One region of the Streptomyces sp. NPDC014991 genome, then DNA from elsewhere that is predicted to be linked to it. Evidence: riboswitches for the same ligand, from Rfam matches in the RefSeq annotation. Region 1 holds a riboswitch; each other region holds the start of a gene.
What was found. Region 1 has a riboswitch for cyclic di-AMP ahead of ACF1BE_RS24185 (NlpC/P60 family protein). Riboswitches for the same ligand answer to the same signal wherever they lie in the genome.
Positions count from the first base shown of each region.

Region 2: another riboswitch for cyclic di-AMP. It lies ahead of ACF1BE_RS21335 (transglycosylase SLT domain-containing protein); the one in region 1 lies ahead of ACF1BE_RS24185 (NlpC/P60 family protein).
Region 3: another riboswitch for cyclic di-AMP. It lies ahead of ACF1BE_RS04085 (M23 family metallopeptidase); the one in region 1 lies ahead of ACF1BE_RS24185 (NlpC/P60 family protein).
Region 4: another riboswitch for cyclic di-AMP. It lies ahead of ACF1BE_RS09155 (M23 family metallopeptidase); the one in region 1 lies ahead of ACF1BE_RS24185 (NlpC/P60 family protein).

Region 1 is NZ_JBIBVY010000016.1:124,300-129,909, reverse strand. Features, by position in the region: gene ACF1BE_RS24195 (NlpC/P60 family protein) at 1-1,041, opposite strand, end outside; gene ACF1BE_RS24190 (hypothetical protein) at 1,476-1,829, shown strand; gene ACF1BE_RS24185 (NlpC/P60 family protein) at 1,936-3,066, opposite strand; cyclic di-AMP (ydaO/yuaA leader) riboswitch at 3,075-3,243, opposite strand; gene pcrA (DNA helicase PcrA) at 3,484-5,610, shown strand, end outside.
Region 2 is NZ_JBIBVY010000013.1:103,477-109,086, forward strand. Features, by position in the region: gene ACF1BE_RS21325 (outer membrane lipoprotein carrier protein LolA) at 1-1,041, opposite strand, end outside; gene ACF1BE_RS21330 (polyprenyl synthetase family protein) at 1,287-2,297, opposite strand; cyclic di-AMP (ydaO/yuaA leader) riboswitch at 2,888-3,068, shown strand; gene ACF1BE_RS21335 (transglycosylase SLT domain-containing protein) at 3,072-3,560, shown strand; gene ACF1BE_RS21340 (HAD family hydrolase) at 3,595-4,407, opposite strand; gene ACF1BE_RS21345 (FAD-dependent oxidoreductase) at 4,592-5,610, opposite strand, start outside.
Region 3 is NZ_JBIBVY010000002.1:20,925-26,534, forward strand. Features, by position in the region: gene ACF1BE_RS04080 (aldo/keto reductase) at 1-601, opposite strand, end outside; gene ACF1BE_RS04085 (M23 family metallopeptidase) at 700-1,764, opposite strand; cyclic di-AMP (ydaO/yuaA leader) riboswitch at 1,777-1,941, opposite strand; tRNA gene ACF1BE_RS04090 (tRNA-Met) at 2,239-2,312, shown strand; gene ACF1BE_RS04095 (dihydrofolate reductase family protein) at 2,360-3,493, opposite strand; gene ACF1BE_RS04100 (MarR family winged helix-turn-helix transcriptional regulator) at 3,572-4,093, shown strand; gene ribA (GTP cyclohydrolase II) at 4,248-4,892, shown strand; tRNA gene ACF1BE_RS04110 (tRNA-Lys) at 5,012-5,084, opposite strand; gene ACF1BE_RS04115 (amino acid permease) at 5,184-5,610, opposite strand, start outside.
Region 4 is NZ_JBIBVY010000004.1:134,106-139,715, reverse strand. Features, by position in the region: gene ACF1BE_RS09165 (HPr family phosphocarrier protein) at 1-135, shown strand, start outside; gene ACF1BE_RS09160 (GntR family transcriptional regulator) at 386-1,072, opposite strand; gene ACF1BE_RS09155 (M23 family metallopeptidase) at 1,287-2,042, opposite strand; cyclic di-AMP (ydaO/yuaA leader) riboswitch at 2,055-2,215, opposite strand; gene ACF1BE_RS09150 (M16 family metallopeptidase) at 2,447-3,835, opposite strand; gene ACF1BE_RS09145 (M16 family metallopeptidase) at 3,832-5,235, opposite strand; gene ACF1BE_RS09140 (DNA topoisomerase (ATP-hydrolyzing) subunit A) at 5,506-5,610, shown strand, end outside.

The DNA.
Region 1 (5,610 bases):
CGCGAACGGCATCTGGTCGACCGGTGCCAGGCGGACCGGGGCCGACGGGTTGGGGGCGTGGATCATCTGCCCGCCGCCCACGTAGATGCCGACGTGGCTGATCCCGGAGTAGAAGAACACCAGGTCGCCCGGCTGGAGTTCGGAGCGGGACACCCGCCGGCCCGCGTCGATCTGGGCGTAGGTGGTGCGGGGCAGGGAGACGCCGGCCGAGCGGTAGGCGGCCTGGACCAGCCCCGAGCAGTCGAAGGCGTTCGGGCCGGTCGCGCCCCACACATAGGGGCTGCCGAGCTTGCCGTAGGCGTAGGCGACGGCCGCCGCCGCGCGTGCGGTGGTGGCCGGTGAGTTCCCGGCCCGCACCGGGTCCCGCGGGCCCGCGGCCGACCGGGAGACGTGCCGGCCCGTGGCGTCGGCGCCGGTGACCTCGCTCATCTGCCGGGGCGTCAGTCGCGCGAGCAGGCGCCGTGCCTCGTCCAGCTTGCCGGTGACGGTCCTCTTCTGCAGGTTCAGCTCCGCCTGCCGTGAGCGCAGCGACCTCAGCTCGATGCGCGCCGCACCGCGCAGCCGCTCGATCTCCCGCAGCTGGTCGCGTACGCGGGAGACGGCGGCGGCCTGCCGGTGACCGGCCCGTTCCGCGAACGAGGCGCCGTCCAGGTACCGGTCGGGATCACTGGAGAGGGCCAGTTGCCAGGCCGGGTCGATGCCGCCGCCCCGGTACTGCGCCGCCGCGACCGAGCCCAGAGCGTCACGGGCCGAGCTGAGTTTCTGCTGTCTGCGGGCGGCCTGGTCCTGGAGCCCGGCGATCCGCCCCTGGGCGGCCTCGGCCCTCTCCTTCGCCCCGTTGTACTTCTCGGTGGCCGTCTCGGCCTCCCGGTACAGGCGGTCCACCTCGCCCTTCACCTGCCCGGGCGTCAGCTGGGGCTCGGCGTGGCCGGTCCCGTCGAAGCCCGTCGCGGTGGCCGCGCCGGCCAGGGCGAGTGTGGCGGCTGTGCGGGCCGTATGGCCACTGAGCGAGCGTTGCCGGGGCTTGCGGTGCGCTGCCACCTGGACCGTCACGTCCTTCCGTACGGCTCGTATGTCGAGCGGTCAGTGCGCCCGGCGGCGGTCCGCACAGGGGGGACGGGCCGCCGCCGGGTCCTTCTCGGCGCGGGTGGCCGACTGCCGCCCCGGTCCGGGCGGGTGGGGAGCCGGTCACCTGAGGGAGGACGCTAGGCCGAACGGTGACGAGCCGGTAACGCACTGTACGGAACTGTTCTGGACGGGCCGGGATGTGACCACATGTGATCGCGTCGCCCGGCCGGAGTCGTTCCCTTGACGTTGCGTGATGATCAAAGCGTGGGGATCGGGACTGGCGGGGATGCTGGGGTGCTATGGCTCGCATATATGCGACACCCGCCGGCGACCTCCGGCCCCGTCACGGGCCCTGGGGTGGGGCCGGTGACGGAAGGCCGGGACACCCCTGGTTAGGCTCCGGCCCCATGGACGTACTCATCCATCTCTTCGTCGGCCTGCACATCGTCGGTATCGCCGCGCTGCTCGGCGGTTTCCTCACCCAGATGAAGGCGATGGGCCGGGGCACGGCCCGGTTCGTGCCCGCAATGCTGCACGGCGCGCTGACCATGCTGGTCACGGGCGTGGCGCTGGTCGGCCTCAACCAGGCCGACGACCACCACGTCAACACCCTGAAGATCGGCGTGAAGCTGGCCCTGCTGATCGTGATCCTCGGGCTGGTCTACGTAAAGCGCGACGAGGAGCGGATCGACAAGGGCCAGTTCGCGCTGGTCGGCCTGCTGACCACGGCGAACATCTTCATCGCCGTCCTCTGGACCTGATCGCCGGCCCAGAAGGTCGCCCACGCCGGCCCAGAGGGTCAGTCCACGCGGGGCCGGCAGGCCGGCCGACTCAGGGCCGGTAGGGCTGACCCGCCGGCCCCGCAGGTCAGACCGGCCGCACCACGCTGTGGACGGCCGACTCACCGGCGGAGGAGATCGGCTCCTCACGGACGTACGCGCCCGGCCTGGGCGCGTGGATCATCATGCCGTCGCCCGTGCAGAGCCCGACGTGGCGGCGGTCGTCGTGGAAGAAGACGAGGTCGCCGGGGCGGGCGTCGGCCGGCGGCACCGTGGTGCCGGCGGCGGCCTGGTCGCGGGCGGTACGCGGCAGGGTGACGCCGGCGGACTTCCAGGCGGCCTGGGTCAGGCCCGAGCAGTCGTAGGAGCCGGGGCCGGCGGCACCCCACACGCAGGGCTTGCCGAGCTGGGCCCGGGCGAAGGCGACGGCCTTCCCGGCCTTGGCCGCATCCGTGCCGGACGGCGCGGAGCCCTGGGCGGTCCGGCGCGCCAGCAGCACGCGCGCGTGGGCGAGCTTTCGCTGCACGGCGGCCTTCACGGCCTTGGGGTCCCTCCCAGCCCCCGCGGTGACCTCCGGCAGGCTGTCCGCGGGCGGTACGGCGGAGTCCGCGGGCGGTACGACGACTGCGGCCCGGCCCGGCACCATGGCCTCGCCCGGCGGTACGAGGGCCACGCCCCGAACCGGCATGACGGCGTCCCCAGCCGGTGCCGCCGGTGCGAGCGTCGTGACGTCTCCCCCGGGGGCCGGCGCCACGCCGCCCCCGCTCCGTCCGGGTGTTACGGCGGCCCGGCCCTCCGCCGGTGTCGCGGCGCCCGCTCTCCCGGTGGGTGCCACGGCGTCCCCGCCCCGCTCGGGCGGGAGGGTGGCCGCGTTCGCGGCGGGGACGGGGCCGCGGGGGGCGGGGACGGCGCGGGCCCGGGCCGCGCGTCGGGCGACCTCGTCACGGAGTCGCTGGAGGCTGTCGGCCTGCCGCCGTGGAGCGCGGGCCGGTTCCTCGGCCGTTCCGGCCGTCCCGGTCGCGGACTCCGCCCGGCGGTAGAGGTCGTCGATCTTCCGCTCGACCTCCTCCGGGCTCGGCCTGCCGTGACCGGCCTCGGCACCGGCCTCCGCGGTCTGGGAGAGCACGGCCAGGGAGGTGAGGGCGGCGGTGGCGAGAGCGGGGGTGCGGATGCCCGCTCCGGGGGTTCCGCCGGGGCGCGGCTTGCGGTGCGACGCCAAGGGAGGCGACTCCTTCCTAGCTGCCGCCTACCGGGTTAGCTGTCGGGTTCGGGCGGACGGAAGGGTTGCCCTACGGCGTCGTCCCGGGCGGGAGTCGGCCGATTCACCCCAGGATTCGGTGGGTCCCCGGCTCCGGGCGCCGCTCAGGGGGCACGCCGGACTCGGCGGAGGCCGCGCGGCCCGGCGACGTTCGCCGGAGGGGGGTCGTGCGGCCTGACGGCAACCTAGCCAACTCGTGTGTCTTCTGTGAAGGTTGGTGCGCAGTATGTCCGATACATTTCCGTGACCTCGGGAAGGTTTCACGCACGCGTGACCAGGTGCTTCCGGTGCGTGAGGGTCGTGGGGGACCTGTGCGGCGAAGATCGTCCTTCGGGACGGTGACCGGTTGTCGGTGGGGCGCCCTAGACTCGGAGAGCGATGAGCAGCCTCTTTGACGACAGCTTCCTGGCGGACCTCCAGCCCCCGCGTGGGCACGACGAGGAGCTCCCGCCGCCGCCCGAGCACGACCACGCTCCGGAGCCGCTTCCGGACGATCTGTTCGGCGGGAAGTTCGACGTGCCGCCGGACCGGGACTCCCACTACCGCGACGGCGCCCCGCGCCCCGTGATCGACGCGGCGGCACTCCTGGAGGGGCTGAACGAGAACCAGCGCGCCGCGGTCGTGCACGCCGGCTCGCCGCTGCTGATCGTCGCCGGCGCCGGCTCCGGCAAGACCCGTGTGCTCACCCACCGCATCGCCCACCTGCTCGCCGAGCGGAGCGTCCACCCGGGTCAGATCCTCGCGATCACCTTCACCAACAAGGCCGCCGGCGAGATGAAGGAGCGCGTCGAGCAGCTCGTCGGCCCACGCGCCAACGCGATGTGGGTGATGACCTTCCACAGCGCCTGCGTGCGCATCCTCCGCCGCGAGTCCAAGAAGCTCGGTTTCACCTCGTCGTTCTCGATCTACGACGCGGCCGACAGCAAGCGCCTGATGGCCCTGGTCTGCCGGGATCTCGACCTCGACCCCAAGCGCTACCCGCCCAAGTCCTTCAGCGCCAAGATCAGCAACCTCAAGAACGAGCTGATCGACGAGGAGGACTTCGCCGCCCAGGCCACCGACGGCTTCGAGAAGACCCTCGCCCAGGCGTACGCGCTCTACCAGTCGCGGCTGCGCGAGGCCAACGCCCTCGACTTCGACGACCTGATCATGACGACGGTCCACCTGCTGCGCGCCTTCCCGGACGTCGCCGACCACTACCGCCGCCGCTTCCGGCACGTCCTGGTCGACGAGTACCAGGACACCAACCACGCCCAGTACGCCCTGGTGCGCGAGCTGGTGGGGACGGGCGAGCGTGCCGCCGAGGACGTCGACGTACCGCCCGGTGAGGGCGACCTGCCGCCCGCCGAGCTGTGTGTCGTGGGTGACGCCGACCAGTCGATCTACGCCTTCCGGGGCGCGACGATCCGCAACATCCTCCAGTTCGAGGAGGACTACCCGAACGCGACGACGATCCTGCTGGAGCAGAACTACCGCTCCACGCAGACGATCCTTTCCGCCGCGAACGCGGTCATCGAGCGCAACGAGTCCCGCCGCCCGAAGAACCTGTGGACCAACGCCGGCCACGGCGCCCGCATCACCGGTTACGTCGCCGACACCGAGCACGACGAGGCCCAGTTCGTCGCGGACGAGATAGACCGGCTCACCGACGCGGGCGAGGCACGCGCCGGGGACGTCGCCGTCTTCTACCGCACCAACGCCCAGTCCCGTGTCTTCGAAGAGGTCTTCATCCGTGTCGGCCTGCCGTACAAGGTGGTCGGCGGCGTCCGCTTCTACGAGCGCAAGGAGGTCCGGGACGTCCTGGCCTACCTGCGCGTTCTCGCCAACCCCGAGGACTCGGTGCCGCTGCGCCGCATTCTCAACGTGCCCAAGCGGGGCATCGGCGACCGCGCGGAGGCCATGGTCGACGCCCTCGCCCAGCGGGAGAAGATCAGCTTCCCGCAGGCCCTGAAGCGGGTCGACGAGGCGTACGGCATGGCCGCGCGGTCGACGAACGCCGTGAAGCGGTTCAACACGCTGATGGAGGACCTGCGCACGATCGTCGAATCCGGCGCCGGCCCCGCGACCGTCCTCGAAGCCGTGCTCGAACGCACCGGGTACCTGGCCGAGTTGCAGGCCTCCACCGACCCGCAGGACGAGACCCGCATCGAGAACCTCCAGGAACTCGCGGCCGTGGCGCTCGAGTTCGAACAGGAGCGCGGCGAAGGGGAGGCCGGCACGCTCGCCGACTTCCTGGAACAGGTCGCCCTGGTCGCCGACTCCGACCAGATCCCCGACGAGGAGGGCGGCGACGGCGTCATCACGCTGATGACGCTGCACACCGCCAAGGGCCTGGAGTTCCCGGTCGTGTTCCTGACCGGCATGGAGGACGGCGTCTTCCCGCACATGCGCGCCCTCGGCGAGGCCAAGGAGCTGGAGGAGGAGCGGCGCCTGGCCTACGTCGGCATCACCCGCGCCCGGGAGCGGCTGTACCTCACGCGGTCGGCGTTGCGCAGCGCCTGGGGC
Region 2 (5,610 bases), on a different contig from region 1:
GCCGGTGTCGAAGGCGGCGACGGACGTCCAGCCCTTGCCGAGGACCGTGGCCCCGCCCAGTCCCTTGGCGAACTCCCCGCCGTCCCGCGGGGCGTGCCCCCGCGCCGGGGACCCGTCCCTGAACTTCCCGCCGTTCCCCGGGGCGTGCTCCCGTCCCGGGGACCCGTCCTTCTCCTCGGTGACCTTCGCGCCCTTGGGCGGGGTGAAGTCGAAGGTGGAGGCGGCCGGTTCGGCGAAGGAGACCCGGGTGAAGCCGGCGTCGACGACGGCGGCACCGCCGCCGCTCGGGGTCAGCGTGAACTTCAGCGGCAGGCCCGTCCGCGCGTCCACGGCGATGCTGATCGCGCCGACGGTGGTACCGGACTGCCTGGGCTTGATCAGCAGCTTGTAGGCGTCGCGCCCGGCGACCTGGGCGGTGCCGTCGACGGTGACGGACGTGGTGTCGTCGACCGATTTCAGGGCCTTGTCGGCGAAGTCCTTCGGCATCGCCGGCGGTTCGGCCCCGTGGCCCCCAGAGCCGGCCGCGGTGGAGTGGTGGACCTCGTTGCTCTTGCTGTCGTAGCCCCAGACGTCCTTGCCGTCGTGGATCAGGCTGTACTCGGCGCCGCTCTCCAGCAGCGACAGCTTCTGCCGGTCGGGGCCGTCGGCTGCGACGCGCAGGGTGTGCGTGCCGGAGACCAGCTCGGTGAGCCTGGTCCGCGGGTCGGCGGAGGAGCCGTCGCCGGAGCCCTTGTCCGCCCCGGAGAGCAGGCTGTTCTCCAGGCCGCCGAGTTCGGGCAGCCCGAGGTCGGTGCTGATCTTCACGGTGCCGGACAGCTGCTGCACGTCCGACCTGGCGATCTTCTCGACGAGCTGTTGTGCGCTGATCTTCGGCAGGTCGGGGTCACCGGAGTCGGCGAGCGCCGGGACGAGGCCGATCGTGACCGCGGCCACCCCCACCACCGCGACCGGGACGGCGTACCGGGCGGCCTTGCGCCGGCCGGAACGCGGGTCCTCGTCGCGCGCGGCGTCCACTGCGTCGTCGGATGCGTACGGTGCCATGTGTGCCTTACCTCCGTCGTCGGCGGCGGCTGTCCTCGCGCTGGTCCACCTGAGCCGCCATTCTCACCCGAATCGGTGAGGAGTGGTGTTTTCCGTAGTGACCATCTGACCAAATCGGCCGCACGGAAGCGTCAGCCCTCGGGGCCAACTCCGTGTACGCCTGCGGTATGACATACGAAGGCGGCATCTCCCCCGACCCGTAGGGGTCGTACGGAAGACGCCGCCCGAAGGGGTGCCGGGCCGGTTCAGCCGGCGCGGTGCACCACCGCGTCGCACAGCTCCAGCAGCGCCGCCTTGGCGTCGCACTCGCGCAGCGGCGCCAGCGCGGCCCGCGCCTCCTCCGCGTACCGCACGGTGTCCCGGCGGGCCTGTTCCAGCGCGGGATGCGCGCGCAGCGCGGTCAGCGCCTCGGCGTGCCGGGCGTCGTCGCTGAGGTCGGAGTCCAGCAGCTCGCACAGCGCGAGGTCCTCGGACCGGCCCAGCCGGGCGGCCCGCTCGCGCAGCCGGAGCACGGGGAGGGTGGGGATGCCCTCGCGCAGGTCGGTGCCCGGGGTCTTGCCGGACTCGTGGGAGTCGGAGGCGATGTCCAGGACGTCGTCGGCGAGCTGGAAGGCGACGCCCAGCCGTTCGCCGTACTGGGTGAGCACGTCGACGACCCTCTCGTCGGCGCCGGACATCATCGCGCCGAACCGGCACGACACCGCCACCAGGGAGCCCGTCTTGCCGCCGAGCACGTCCAGGTAGTGCTCGACCGGGTCGCGGCCGTCCGAGGGGCCCGCGGTCTCCAGAATCTGGCCGGTTACCAGTCGTTCGAACGCCAGGGCCTGCACCCGGACCGCCTCGGGCCCGAGGTCGGCGAGGATCTGGGAGGCGCGGGCGAAGAGGAAGTCGCCGGTGAGGACCGCGACGGAGTTGCCCCAGCGCGTGTTGGCGCTGGCCACGCCGCGCCGCACGGCCGCCTCGTCCATCACGTCGTCGTGGTACAGCGTGGCCAGATGGGTCAGCTCCACGACCACGGCGGAGGGTACGACACCCGGCGCGTAGGGGTCGCCGAACTGTGCCGCGAGCATCACGAGCAGCGGCCTGAACCGCTTCCCACCGGCCCGTACGAGGTGCTGCGCGGCCTCCGTGATGAACGGGACCTCGCTCTTGGTGGCCTCGAGCAAGCCTTCCTCGACAGCCGTCAATCCGGCCTGGACATCGGCTTCCAGAGCCTGGTCCCGCACGCTCAGCCCAAACGGCCCGACGACGGTCACGAGGGGTCTCCTGTCTGCTGCTGTCTGCTGGCGATCACACGGTTTGTCGATAGGTCGCTGCCCTCACTCAACTCAGCGTATCCGGTCCTCTTTCGATCACCGATAGCGCCCACCGGTCCAGCCTGGGCGGTATCAGATCAGAGCGGGCAGGAGTGTGATCGGGTGGTAAGAAGGGACATTTATCGACTTAACGGTAATTTGCCTACGGTGTCGTAATGTCTCCACTTCTTCCGCCCGCCCCCTTTCGGCCAACCGCCCGCACCCGCGGCAATGACGTGCGCCCGATCCCGGTTCCCCCGCCACCGGACTTCAGGACCGGAACGCCCCGATTCCCTTCTTGTCCGTTTTGGAGCGATTTGCTATTTCGTGAATTGGGTCACGCGCCGGTCCGGCCGATCCGCACGCCCACACCCTCCCGAGCCCCTGCGCCATAGGCGAGTTGAGGGTTGGCAGCCGCAAAGGATCAAGTGCCCCATACAGCGTCGATCAAGGTCAAATAGTGCGTTGTGTGATTCCGGCACTTGTTCCCGACATGTGCTCTCGCATACGTTCCCGGCCGTCGGGCGGACGCCTAATCCTGCCGCCGCCCACATCACCCATCCACGAACTCATTCGTACGGCAGGAGCGGGGGACCCAGGTAAGCCGCCGTTCCGGCACGGCACACGCCGCGCCGGAACGGCTAGGGGTGAAGCCGTGCCTTCTCCAGGGCGCGGCCGGGCGCCTCCCCGCCCGAACCCGACAGCTCACCTCGCAGGCGTCGGAGAGGAACACCCATGTCTGCCGCCGTTCAGTACCGCCGCCACCGCAACAGCCGCCTCGTCCGCGCCCTCGCCGCCGCGGGCACCGGCGCCGCCCTCCTCGCACTGCCGCTCGTCGGCGCCACCAGCGCCGCCGCGGCCACCACCACCGCCGTGACGGCCGCCGGCACCCCCGCCGGCTACCCGAACACCCTCGACGGCTGGATCCGCGAGTCGCTCGCGATCATGGCTCAGAAGGGCATCCCGGGCACCTACAACGGCATCTACCGCAACATCATCCGCGAGTCGTCGGGCAACCCGGCCGCCATCAACCTGTGGGACTCCAACGCGGCCGCGGGCATCCCGTCCAAGGGCCTGCTCCAGGTCATCGACCCCACCTTCAAGGCCTACCACGTGGCCGGAACGTCGTTCGACATCTACGACCCGGTCGCGAACATCACCGCCGCCTGCAACTACGCGGCCGCGCGGTACGGCTCGATCGACAACGTGTTCGGCGCGTACTGACCGGCACCGGCGGCGGGCGCTGCTGACATCCCGGTCAGTCGGCCGGGAACAGTCTCTCGAGGACGACGGCGATGCCGTCGTCCTCGTTGGACGAGGTGACCTCGTCCGCGACCGCCCTGAGCTCGGCGTGGGCGTTGGCCATCGCGACGCCGTGGCCGGCCCACTCGAACATCGGGATGTCGTTGGGCATGTCACCGAAGGCGAGGGCCCGTCCGGCCCCGATCCCCAGCCGCTCGGCGGCCAGCGCCAGCCCCGTCGCCTTGGTCACCCCGCTCGGCTGGAGCTCCACGGTCCCCGGCCCCGACATCGTGACCGTCGCCAGCGAGCCCACCACCGCACGCGCCACGGCCGCCAGGTCGTCGTCGGACAGGGCGGCATGACGCAGCAGCACCTTGCTGATGGGCGCGCGCCACAGGTCGTCCCGCCGGCGGACCCGCAGCGCGGGCAGCGTCGGATGGGGCATCCGGTAGCCGGGCTCGATGAGCGTGAGGCCGTCCACGCCGTCCTGGTCGACCGCCGCGAAGACCTGCCCCACCTCCGCCTCGATCTTGCCGAGCGCGGTCTCCGCCAGCTCCCGGTCCAGCCGGACCGACCACAGCAGGCGGCCGGTCCCGGCGTCGTAGAGCTGCGCGCCCTGCCCGCACACCGCGAGCCCCGTGCAGCCGAGGTGCGCAAGGAGCGGCCGTACCCGCGGGGCGGGACGGCCCGTCACCACCAGGTGACGGGCACCGGCCCGCGCCACCCGCGCGAGCGCGGCGAGCGACCGGTCGGAGACGGTGTCGTCGCCGCGCAGCAGCGTCCCGTCCAGGTCGGTGGCGATCAGGGCGTACGCGGGGGTGGGTGCCATGATCAGAGAATACGGACACCGCACCCCGCCGACTCACCTGTCCCTACTGGCACTTACGTGCTGACCGGCCCCAACCGGCCGGTTCCGGCTGGTCCCTGCGGGCCCCTGGACGGTGGGCCCCGGCGGCTTCGGCACCGGCTGCCCGGACGGAGGCGGAACGGGTGACGGGCCCGGACGCAACGCCTCACCCGTGGGCCGCCGCCAGGTGCCTCGCCAGACGCGGGGAGGCGAACTCCGTACCGCAGACGAAGCGCATCACCGGCCCGTACGAGGACGCCGCCGGCAGGCCGGTGAAGTACAGACCCGGTACGGAGGAGACGTAACCGGGGCCGAGTCGGGGCGTGCCGCGGCTCACCGCCAGCCGGGTGCGCAGTCCGTGGCCGAGGAAGTCCATCGCCGCGAGATCGACGCGGTAGCCGGTGGCGGCGATGACGTGGTCGGCGGTGAGCCGCTCGGTCCGCCCGGCGTGGGTGCGGACGGTGAGCACGGGGCTGCCGTCCGGGGCCTCGGCGCCCACCACCCGCTCGACGTCCCGCACCCGCACACCGCTCTCGAAACGTTCGCGCAGCCACCAGGCGCCGAGCGGGCCGAGGACCCGGCGGACCAGGTAGTGGCGGGCGGCCTCGGGCAGGAAGCGGTACGGGTGCGGGTGGTGGCTGAGCGCCCACAGCGACCAGGCGCGGCCGAACGGGGAGCGCGGCCGGAACGCCGGCTGCTGCCAGGGCGGACTGCCGAAGGCGACCCGCCCGCGTCCGCGCGCGACCACGCGCACGCGCGCACCCGCTTCGGCCGCGAGCGTCGCCGTCTCCAGCGCGGACTGCCCGGCGCCGATGACGATCAGTTCCCGGCCGGCGAACCGGCCGAGGTCGTGGTGCTGGGAGCTGTGCGAGACGGGACCGGACGGGGACGGTCCGCCGGTCGCCGCTCCCGCCAGCTCCGGCGGCAGGTGGGCGAGCCCGGCCAGACCGGTGGCGACGACGACCGCGCGCGCGGTGAACACCTCCCCGGAGTCCAGCCCGAGGGTGAAACCGCCGCCCGGGTCCCGGTCGGCCGAGACGACACGCACCCGCTCCAGGCCGGGGACCAGCCTCTGCTGGAACCACTCGCCGTAGGCGGTGAACGTCTCCACCGGGATGATGTCCTCGTCGCTCACCAGGCGGCGGACGCCGGCCGCGTCGCAGTAGTCGGCGAGGGTGTGGCCGG
Region 3 (5,610 bases), on a different contig from region 1:
CGGCGAGGTCCTGGAGCGGGCCCTCGTACGTGTCGCGGGAGACCAGGTTGTAGTGGGGCTGGAGGGCGACGTAGCGGGCCAGGCCCTCGCGGTCGGAGTGGTCGAGGGAGGCCCGAAGACGCTCGGGGCTGATGTTGGAGGCGGCGATGTGCCGGACCTTGCCGGCCTTCACCAGCTCGTCCAGCGCGCCGATGATCTCCTCGACCGGCACCTCGGGCTGGTCGAAGTGGGTGTAGTAGAGGTCGATGTGGTCGGTGTCCAGGCGGCGCAGCGAGGCGTCGGCGGCGGCCTTGATGTTCGCCGCGGACAGGCCCCGGAACTCGGGGTGCTGGCTCACCTTGGTGGCGATGACGACGTCGTCGCGGTTGCCGCGGGCCTTGACCCACTTGCCGATGATCGTCTCCGACTCGCCGCCCCGGTTGCCCTCGATCCAGGCGGAGTAGGAGTCGGCGGTGTCGACGAAGTTGCCGCCGGCGGCCGAGTAGGCGTCCAGGACGGCGAAGGAGGTCCGCTCGTCGGCGGTCCAGCCGAAGACGTTGCCGCCGAGGGCGAGCGGGAAGACCCGGAGGTCGGAGGAGCCGAGTGTGCGCAGTGATGTCAGTGAGGTCATACGTCACCACAACGCCGGCGGCGGGTGGTCACATCCCGCGACCGGCGCCAAGTTCCCGCAAAGACCGGAAGGAGAGGAGGGCCTCCTGGTCAGGGGGTGAGGCCCTTGTCCCGTAGCCACGCCATCGGGTCGATGCCGGTGGCCTGGCCGCCGGGGTGGACCTCCAGGTGCAGGTGCGGGCCGGTGACGTTGCCGGTGGCGCCGACACGGCCGATGACCTCCCCGGTGGTGACCTTCTGCCCGGCGGTGACGTTGATCGAGGACTGGTGGCAGAACCACAGCTCGGTGCCGTCGTCGAGGGTGAGGATCGTGCGGTAGCCGTAGGAGCCGGCCCAGCCCGCCTCGGTGATCGTGCCACCGTGGACCGCCTTGATGAGGGTGCCGGTGGGGGCGGCGAAGTCGAGGCCGGTGTGGTGACCGGAGGACCACATCGTGCCCGCCTGGCCGAACGTCGAGGTGATCGTGTACGAGGAGGTGGGCAGCGTGTACTGGCCGGCCAGCTTCGCCTGCTCGGCCTGCCGCTTCTCCTCGGCCTCCTTCGCGGCCTTCTGCTCCGCCTTCTTCTCGGCCGCGGCCTCCGCCTCGTCCTTGGCCGCGGCCGCCTTTGCGGCGGCCTCCTTCTCGGCCTGGGCGGCGGCGTCCGCGCTCTGCTTCTCGGCGGCGGCGAGCGCGACGGTGGTGGCCCTGCTGTCGGCCTGGCCCTGCTGCTGCTCGGCCTGGGCCATGATCCGGTTGCGCAGGGCCTCGCCCGCGTCGGTGCCCTGCTGGTCGTCCGCGGAGGCCACGCCGACGCTGCTGAGCGCCGTGGTGGCGGTCTCCGGAACCGCGGTGGAGGTGTCGTCGAAGAGGGAGCCGACGGAGGGCAGGTCCGGCAGGGAGATGGAGACCGGCGGCTTGCCGGTGTTGGCGCTGGCCATGCCGCCCGCGCCGACCGCGGCCATCACGCCGACGCCGAGGACGGTGGAGCTGCGGGCGAAGCCGCCTCGCTGCTTGGCGACGCGGTGCCGGCCGCGGACCGGGGCGACGGAGTCCTCGGTGGGGTTCCACTCCTCCCAGGGGCCCTCGTCCGCTCGGTAGGCGTCGTAGCCGAAGGTCTCGGTCTCGCGCTGAGCCGGCACGAACGGGGTTTCTGGGGCAGGCCGGTTGGACGCCACGCGGGCGCGCTCCTTTCCTTCCTCCGCCTACCGGGTTAGCTGACGGGTTCGGAGCAGGAAGGTCTCCTACGCGCGTATACCGGTCGTGGACTCCGTGAGCTCCACGTCGGCATTCGCGAGATTCACCCCAGGGTGGTGGTTCCCCGGTTCCCTTGCGGGATTCGGCGTGTGCGCGCGGAGCCGTCGCTGGTGACGGCTGGGACGACCGCGCTGCGTTATCGAACGTTAATAGACCTGCCAGTCACTTTCCAAGCCGTTCGCCTTGATCATTACAGTTCTCCCCCGGGGACTTACCGGTCACCATGCCTGCAAACCGGGCGAGTTGACGGACGTACAGGAGTCACTCGCGGCTTTGATGGTGACTCAATCGTCATCGCACGGCGCCCGTCCGGTCACCGTCGGTGACGAACCCCGGGGGGCACGGAACCGATGTGCATCGCACCCCGCGGATGGCGTACAGTAGAGACACAACGACGCGGGGTGGAGCAGCTCGGTAGCTCGCTGGGCTCATAACCCAGAGGTCGCAGGTTCAAATCCTGTCCCCGCTACTGAAGACTCAGGGCCGGAATCCATTGGATTCCGGCCCTGAGTGCTGTCAGGCGAGCAGATGCCCGTTCGGCGCCTTGGCGAGGGCCTCCAGCTCCGGGAGCACGACGACCCGGGCGCCCGCGCCGGTCAGGACGCCCGTGCCGTCGGCCGCCGCGACGAACGTGTCGGGCTCGCGCCACGCCGTGACCACCCGGCGCACCCCGGCCCGCAGGATCAGCTCGGCACAGGGGGCGGGCCGGGAGGCGCGGCGGGCGCAGGGTTCGAGGCTGCTGTAGACCGTGGCGCCGGGCAGGCGCGGGTCGGCCGGGTCGGTCTTCGCCAGGGCCGCCTCCTCCGCGTGGACCACCGGGTCGGCGCCTTCGCGGGAGTGGCCGCGGGCCAGCTCCGTACCGTCGGCGGCGACCACCACCGCACCGACGCTGAACGCCGTCCGGGAGGGCGGGCAGAGCGCGGCGAGTTCGCAGGCGGTGCGCAGCCAGTGGCGGTCGGCGGGGGTGGGGACCGGGCCGGTGCCGGGGGCCGTGGGCTCGTAGCGCATGAGGACGACGTCCTCGATGCGGCGCGTGTCGGTCAGGCGCAGGCGTCCGCCCTGGTAGGCGCCGGGGCCGAACAGGCGTGGGGCCGCGGGGTCGCCGACGAGGAGCGGGGCGAGGACCAGCTGGAGTTCGTCGGCGAGGTCCTGCTGGAGCAGCTGGGTGTGGACCTGCCCGCCGCCCTCGACCATCAGGCGGCCGACGCCCCGCACGTCGTGCAGATGTTCCAGCAGGGCCCGCCAGTCCAGGGCGGGGCCGAGCGTCACGACGTCGGCGGTGCCGCCGAGGAGGCGGGTGGCCCGGCCGGCGCCGGCGTCGGTGGTGTAGACGACCTTGTCGCCGCCGGTGTGCCAGAAGTGGGCGCCGGGGTCGAGGTCCCCGGATGCGGTGACGGTCACCTTCAGCGGGTACGCCGGCCGGCCCGCGGCCACCCGCGCCGCGCGCCGCTCGGCCGAGTTGACCAGCAGGCGCGGATTGTCGGCGCGGATCGTGCCGGCGCCGATCAGGATGGCGTCGACGGAGGCCCGTACCGCGTCGACCCGGTCGAAGTCGGCCGGGCCGGACAGCAGGAGCCGCTCCGGGCCGGTGTCGTCCAGGTAGCCGTCGAGGGAGACGGCGGCGGACAGCAGTACGTACGGCAGGGGCATCGGCGTACTCCCTCGCGGCAGGCCCGGTGGACCGGCCGAAGTCTTGGTTCAAATTTGGAACAAACCTACACTGGCGGCATGACGACCCGCTGGCTCACTCCGCAGGAGCAGCGCGCCTGGCGCGCCTACCTCGCCGCGTCCCGGCTGCTGGAGGACGCGATCGACCGGCAGCTCCAGCAGGAGGGAGGCATGCCGCATCTGTTCTACTCGGTGCTGGCCAACCTCTCCGAGGCTCCCGGCCGGCGGCTGCGCATGACCGATCTCGCCGAGACGCTGAAGATCACCCGGAGCAGGCTGACGTACGTGGTGACCCGGCTGGAACGGGACGGCCTGGTGCGCCGGGAGACCTGCGGTCAGGACCGGCGCAGCTCGCTCGCGGTGCTCACGGACGAGGGGACGGCCGTGCTGGAACGTACGGCGCCCGGCCACGTCGGGACCGTGCGCACCACACTGTTCGATCGTTTGACCCCGGAGCAGGTGGGACAGCTCGAGGAGATCTGCGCGGGGATCGCGCGCGGCCTCCAGGGGGAGGACGGCGGCGGCGGGGCCGCGACGGAGGACGTGCCGTGGCGCCGACGGTCGTCGCCCTGTTCCGACTGACGCCCCGCGCTCATTGCTCTGAAACAGGTGCGAATCGCGGACCACGTGAACCACGACCACGCGGACCACGAACCACGTGGTCCGGAACCATGTGGGCCGTGACCATGTAGGCCGTGACCATGTGGACCGTGGACTGAACCCGGAGACCCCACGCATGCCCGACATCCCCGCCGCCACCCCGCGCGCACGCGTCCGGGTACCGCTGCGCTTCGCCGACGGCTACGGCGCCGACGCCGAACTCGTCACCTTCCACGGTCTCGCCGACGGTCAGGAGCACATCGCCGTCGTCCTCGGCGACCCCGGGCCGGTCCCACTGGTGCGCCTGCACTCCGAGTGCCTCACCGGCGACGTCTTCGGCTCGGCCCGCTGCGACTGCGGCGCCCAGCTGCGCGAGGCGGTCGAACGCATCGCCGGCCACGGCGGCATCCTGCTCTACCTCCGCCAGGAGGGCCGCGGCATCGGCCTCTACAACAAGCTCGACGCCTACGCCCTCCAGGACCAGGGCCTCGACACCTACGAGGCGAACGCCGCCCTCGGCCTCCCCGAGGACGCCCGGGACTACACGGCCGCCGCGCAGATGCTCACCGCCCTCGGCGTCAGCGAACTGGACCTGCTGTCCAACAACCCCGACAAGGCCGGACAGTTGCGCTCCCTGGGCGTAGCCGTACGGGACCGGGTGCCGACCGGCGTCTTCCCCACGGCCCACAACGTCCGCTACCTCCGCGCGAAGGTCCTCCACACCCAGCACACCCTGCCGCTGGCCGAGCTGCCGGAACTGACGGGGCTGATCACGGGGTAGCACGCACCCGGCGTCCGAGGGGCACCAGAGCCCGGGAAGAGACGCGGCGCCCGGGTCGGCCGAAGCCGACCCGGGCGCCGCGTGGCAGGTCAGAGGGGGTGTCCCCTCACCCGCGCCGGTAGGCCCTGTGGGACTCGAACCCACAACCAATGGATTAAAAGTCCACTGCTCTGCCAATTGAGCTAAGGGCCCAGGCGATGTTGCCTGTCCGAGCATAGCCGGAGGAGGCCGTGTCTCCGATCGGGTATCGGGGACACGGCCGTGTCGGAGGGGCGGGAGTGCGGGGGAACGTTACTTTTCGGCCGGGATGGGCGTGCGGGCGGAGGTGGCGGCGGGGGTCAGGAACCAGTGGCGGGCCGAGGCCAGCCACCAGGTGGCGGCGAAGCCGAGGACGGCCAGGACGGCGACCGGGGCGTAGTTGAAGGTCTTCCAGGTGACCGGGGAGACCTGCGGGAGCATGAAGAGGACCGTGATCGCCACCACCCAGCTCACCGAGACGATCCCCACGGGGCGTGACCATCTGCCCAGTTGCCAGGGCCCGGGGGTGAAGGCGGTGCCCTTGCGGACGCGGAGGAAGGTCGGGATGACGTACGCGATGTACAGGCCGATGACCGCGATCGACGTCACCGCCGCGTACGCGGTCGTGTTGATGAGGTAGGGCAGGCCGAGGGCCAGGGCGCCGAGCGCGGCCAGCCAGACCGCCGCCACGGGGGTGCGG
Region 4 (5,610 bases), on a different contig from region 1:
GCCGTCCTGAGTCTGGGCGCCCAGGGAGGCGAGGAGATCGTCCTCGCCTCCGACGCCGAGGGCGCGGACGCCGCCCTCGACCGCCTGGCCAAGCTGGTCTCCGAGGGCCTCGAGGAGCTGCCCGAGACCGTCTGAGCGGCACCGCACAGAACGCCGGAGCCGCGTTCGCCCCCCGGGGCGGCGCGGCTTCGCCGTATCCGCGCAAAGCTCCGCACGGTCCACCGGTTTCCGGCCGCCGGTTCACAACCGGCCCGCGCCGGCATTTCCCGCGAATTCACGGAGAGCGGTTTTCACACGGCGGAGGGCAGCGGGAGGCAGCGGAGGGCAGCGAAAAAAGCCCGCCGAGGCCCCCCGAAATGACTCTCCTTTGTATACGGTGTCCCTGTTAATTCCGCGGGCCCGTCGTGTTTACGGCCCGTTGCGAAGTCCTCACACGCTCCGCGGCGCCCGAGAAACGCAGCCGGTGGCCGCCGGTGGCACGCTCGGTGTGCAGCGCGGTGAGCGCCCGCGCGCGCTCGCCGTCCCCCCGCGCCACCGCGTCCACGATCGCCCCGTGCTCCGCCCACGACTCCACCGGGCCGAGCGGCGTCGCCACCGCGTACATCCAGGCGATCTTGTGCCGCAGCTGGGTGAGCACCGAGGTCAGCGAGGGACTGCCGGAGGCCTGGGCGAGCGTCTCGTGGAACCAGCCGCCCAGCGCGCGCAGATCCTCGCTGCCGCCCCTCCTGGCCCGCTCCTGGCCCAGCCGGACCAGTCCGCGCAGCACCTTCAGATGGGCCTCCGTGCGTCGCTGCGCGGCCCGGGCGGCCCCCAACGGCTCCAGCAGCATCCGCATCTCCAGCAGGTCGGCGGCCTCCTGCTCGGTCGGTTCGGCCACGCACGCGCCCGCGTGCCGGCGTGTCACCACGAAGCCCTCCGCCTCCAGGGTGCGCAGGGCCTCTCGGACGGGGACACGCGAGACGCCGTAGCGGCGGGCCAGGACTTCCTCGGTGAGGCGGCTGCCGCGCTCGTAGACACCGGCGACGATGTCGTCCCGGACAGCGGTGCACACCGATTGCGCCGGAATACGCATGACCGACCTCCGCCTCAATACCCGTAAAACGCCGACGATGGACGCGTGTTCCCGCGACTCTATTCCAAGGGACTCGAATTTCCGACGGCAGGGAGTCATCCATGGATATTTTTTGGTCAGCGGGTCCTGCGGGCACCGGAAGGAAACGCGGAAAAAGGCGAAAGCCCCGGCTCGGTGAGCCGGGGCTTCGGATGCCGTGCGGACGACCGTCCGGTCAGACGTTCACGCCGTGCTTGCGGAGATAGGCGACGGGGTCGATGTCCGAGCCGTAGTCGGGGGTCGTACGGGCCTCGAAGTGCAGGTGCGGGCCGGTGACGTTGCCGGTCGCGCCCGACACGCCGATCTGCTGCCCCGGGACGACCTTCTGGCCCACCGTGACGCCGATGGACGACAGGTGGCCGTACTGGGTGTACATGCCGTCGGCCATCCGGATCACGATCTGGTTGCCGTACGCGCCGCCCCAGCCAGTGGAGACGACCGTGCCGGAACCCACCGCGTGGACGGAGGTGCCGCTGGCCGCGTGGAAGTCGACGCCGGTGTGCGAACCGGAGGACCACAGGGAGCTGCTGGCCTGGTAGGCCGTGGAGACGTACGAGTGCGCGATCGGGATCACGAAGGCGTTCAGCCGCTTGCGCTCGGCCTCACGAGCGGCACGGACCCGCGCCTCACGGACCTCCTCGGCCCGCTTCGCGGCCGCCTTCTCCGCGGCCTCCTCGGCCGCCTTCTGCTCGGCGGCCTGCTGCTGGGCGGCGGCCTGCGCGTCGATCTGCTCGGCGACGTCGTCGTTCACGGTGAGGACCGGAGTGAGGCCGGTCTGCTCCACGGGGCTTTCGGCGGCGAGCGCCGGGGACGCAGCGAGGGTGCCGATGACACCGGTGGTGGTGAGGGCCGCGACACCCGCCGCCTGAGCGGTGGTGCGCTTGACCCGGCCGGGCTTGCGGTGCTTCCCGGTGGCGCACATGAACGCCATGAAGTGGCTGGTCCTTTCCTTCCCTCTCGCCTACCGGGTTAGCTGACGGGTTCGGAGCAGGAAGGTCTCCTACGGGCCCCCTCGCTCACGCGCGGGCGCCCGATTCACCCCAGGGACGATGGGTCCCCGGCTCCCCTGGCTCGCGCCGTACGGGGACTCGGCGATGACTGTCCGGTGCCGCGGGTGCGGCGCACTGCCTGACGAACAGCCCGCATGACGGTACGGCGGCCCGCTTCTCATCCTCAAACAGATCCGGGTTTTTGTAGCGCATCCCACAGGGCAGACAGGCAACCTCCGCCCCAAAACGGGCATCTGAGGGAACGAGTGGAACAGCAGGGGCCCTGACGACCCGTAGGTCGGCAGGGCCCCACGCGCACATGGCACCGGCGCGTCCGCCGGTGCGTCTACTCCGCGGCGACGACGGTGACTTCGCCGATGCCGAGCGCCTCGACCGGCGCCTTGATCTGGGACGCGTCACCGACGAGGACCGTCACCAGGCGGTCCACCGGGAAGGCGTTCACGACGGCCGCGGTGGCCTCCACCGTGCCCGTTGCGGCCAGCCGCTGATACAGCGTCGCCTGGAAGTCGTCGGGCAGGTGCTGCTCGACCTGGTCGGCCAGCGTGCTGGCGACGGCCGCCGCGGTCTCGTACTTCAGCGGCGCCACACCGACGAGGTTCTGCACGGCGACGTCCCGCTCCGCGTCGGTCAGGCCCTCCGCCGCGAGCGTGCGCAGCACCTTCCACAGGTCGTCCAGCGCGGGGCCGGTGTTCGGCGTGTCCACCGAGCCGCTGATGGCGAGCATCGCCGCGCCCGTGCCGTCCGGCGCCGAGCGCAGGACCTGACCGAAGGCGCGCACACCGTAGGTGTAGCCCTTCTCCTCGCGCAGGACGCGGTCCAGTCGGGAGGTGAGGGTGCCGCCGAGGCAGTACGTGCCGAGCACCTGGGCGGGCCAGACCCGGTCGTGCCGGTCGGCCCCGACGCGGCCGATGAGCAGCTGCGTCTGGACGGCACCGGGCCGGTCCACGACGATCACGCGCCCGGTGTCGTCGGCGGTCACCGGCGGGACGGGCCGCGGCTCGCCCGGCGTGCCGGTCCAGGCGCCCAGGGTGTCGGCGAGCAGCGCGTCCAGATCGGCGCCGGTCAGGTCGCCGACGACGACCACGGTGGCCGTGGCGGGCCGCACATGGCGGTCGTAGAAGGCGCGCACGGCCTCCGCGTCGATCTTCCCGACCGTCTCCTCGGTGCCCTGGCGCGGGCGGGACATGCGCGAGGTCGCCGGGAACAGCTCCCTGGAGAGTTCCTTGGCGGCCCGGCGAGCCGGACTGGCCAGCTCGTGCGGGATCTCGTCCAGGCGGTTGCGGACCAGCCGCTCGACCTCGCTCTCGGCGAAGGCGGGCGCACGCAGGGCGTCGGCGAGCAGGCCGAGACCCCTGGCCAGGCGGGAGGCCGGGACCTCCAGGCCGAGCCGGACACCGGGGTGGTCGGCGTGCGCGTCGAGCGTGGCGCCCGCGCGCTCCAGCTCGGCGGCGAACTCCTCGGCCGAGTGCTTGTCGGTGCCCTCGGAGAAGGCCCGCGCCATGATCGTGGCGACGCCGTCCAGGCCGGCGGGCTCGGCGTCCAGCGGCGCGTCCAGCAGCACCTCCACGGCGACGACCTGCTGGCCGGGGCGGTGGCAGCGCAGCACGGTCAGGCCGTTGCCGAGGGTGCCGCGCTCCGGGGCCGGGAACGCCCAGGGCCTGGCCTCACCGGGCTGCGGCTGGGGGTGGAACTCCATGGTGGCGAGCTCGGTCACTTGGCCGTCTCCTCGTTCTCGGTCTCGACGCGGCCCGCCTCTACGGTGGCTTCCCGCTCCGGGTCCTCGGGGACCGCGGTGTCCTCGACGGCCTCCGGGGACTTCGGCTCGTAGACGAGGACCGCGCGGTTGTCGGGGCGCAGTCGGGCCTTGGCGACCTCCCGCACCTCCTCGGGGGTGACCTCCAGGACGCGCCGCACCGCGGTGAGGGCGAGCTGCGGGTCACCGAACAGGACGGCGTACCGGCACAGTTCGTCGGCGCGGCCCGCGACGGTGCCGAGCCGGTCCAGCCACTCGCGCTCCAGCTGGGCCTGCGCGCGCTCCATCTCCTCGGGGGTGGGGCCCTCCTCGGCGAACCGGGCCAGCTCCTCGTCGATGGCGGCCTCGATGACCGGCACCTCGACGTCACCGGACGTCTTCACGTCCAGCCAGCCCATGGAGGGCGCGCCGGCCAGGCGCAGCAGGCCGAAGCCGGCCGCGACGGCCGTACGGTCGCGGCGCACCAGCCGGTTGTAGAGCCGGGAGGACTCGCCGCCGCCGAGGACGGTCAGGGCGAGGTCGGCCGCGTCGCACGCGCGCGTACCGTCGTGCGGCAGCCGGTAGGCGGCCATCAGGGCGCGCGCGGGGACCTCCTCCACGACGACCTCGCGCAGCTGCTCACCGATGACGTCCGGCAGGGAACCGTCGCGGGGCTCGGGCTTGCCGTCGTGGGCGGCGATGGAGCCGAAGTACTTCTCGACCCAGGCGAGGGTCTGCTCGGGGTCGATGTCGCCGACCACGGAGAGCACCGCGTTGTTCGGCGCGTAGTAGGTGCGGAAGAACCGGCGCGCGTCCTCCAGGGTGGCCGCGTCCAGGTCCGCCATCGAGCCGATCGGCGTGTGGTGGTAGGGGTGGCCCTCCGGGTAGGACAGGGCGGTCAGCTTCTCGAAGGCGGTGCCGTAGGGCACGTTGTCGTAGCGCTGACGGCGCTCGTTCTTGACGACGTCCCGCTGGTTCTCCATGGACTCGTCGTCCAGGGCCGCCAGCAGGGAGCCCATGCGGTCGGCCTCCAGCCAGAGCGCCAGCTCCAGCTGGTGGGCGGGCATGGTCTCGAAGTAGTTGGTGCGCTCGAAGCTGGTGGTGCCGTTGAGCGAGCCGCCGGCGCCCTGCACCAGCTCGAAGTGGCCGTTGCCCTTGACCTGACCGGAACCCTGGAACATCAGGTGCTCGAAGAGGTGAGCCAGGCCGGTTCGCCCCTTGACTTCGTGGCGGGAGCCGACGTCGTACCAGAGGCAGACCGCCGCCACGGGGGTCAGGTGGTCCTCGGAGAGCACCACGCGCAGACCGTTGGCCAGGCGATGCTCGGTCGCTGTCAGGCCCCCGGAGCCTGCCTCGGCTGTGGTCGTGTGACCCATGGGCATGTACGTCCCTTCGCGAGCGGAGGCGGTCGTAGAAACCGCGGTTTTCCTGCCGTTCCTGCCACTGTATGCAAAGCGTGCGGGGCCCCGGCGAAGTTCCCGCGGGACGTACGCCCACAGCGGATCGCGTAGCCTGCGTGCGACCCGTCTCCGCAGGGCTCGCCGGCACCGGCCGGGCCGACGGAGACCGGGTCGTGGCCCGGGCTGTCAGTGCCGCGGTCCACAATGGTCCGCGTCAGTTCAGTCAGTCGCTTCAGCAAGGAGCCGGCAGCGATGGCCCGCCGCAGCACGAAGACCCCGCCGCCCGACGATTCGTACGAGGAGCGGATCCTCGACATCGACGTCGTGGACGAGATGCGTGGCTCCTACCTCGAGTAC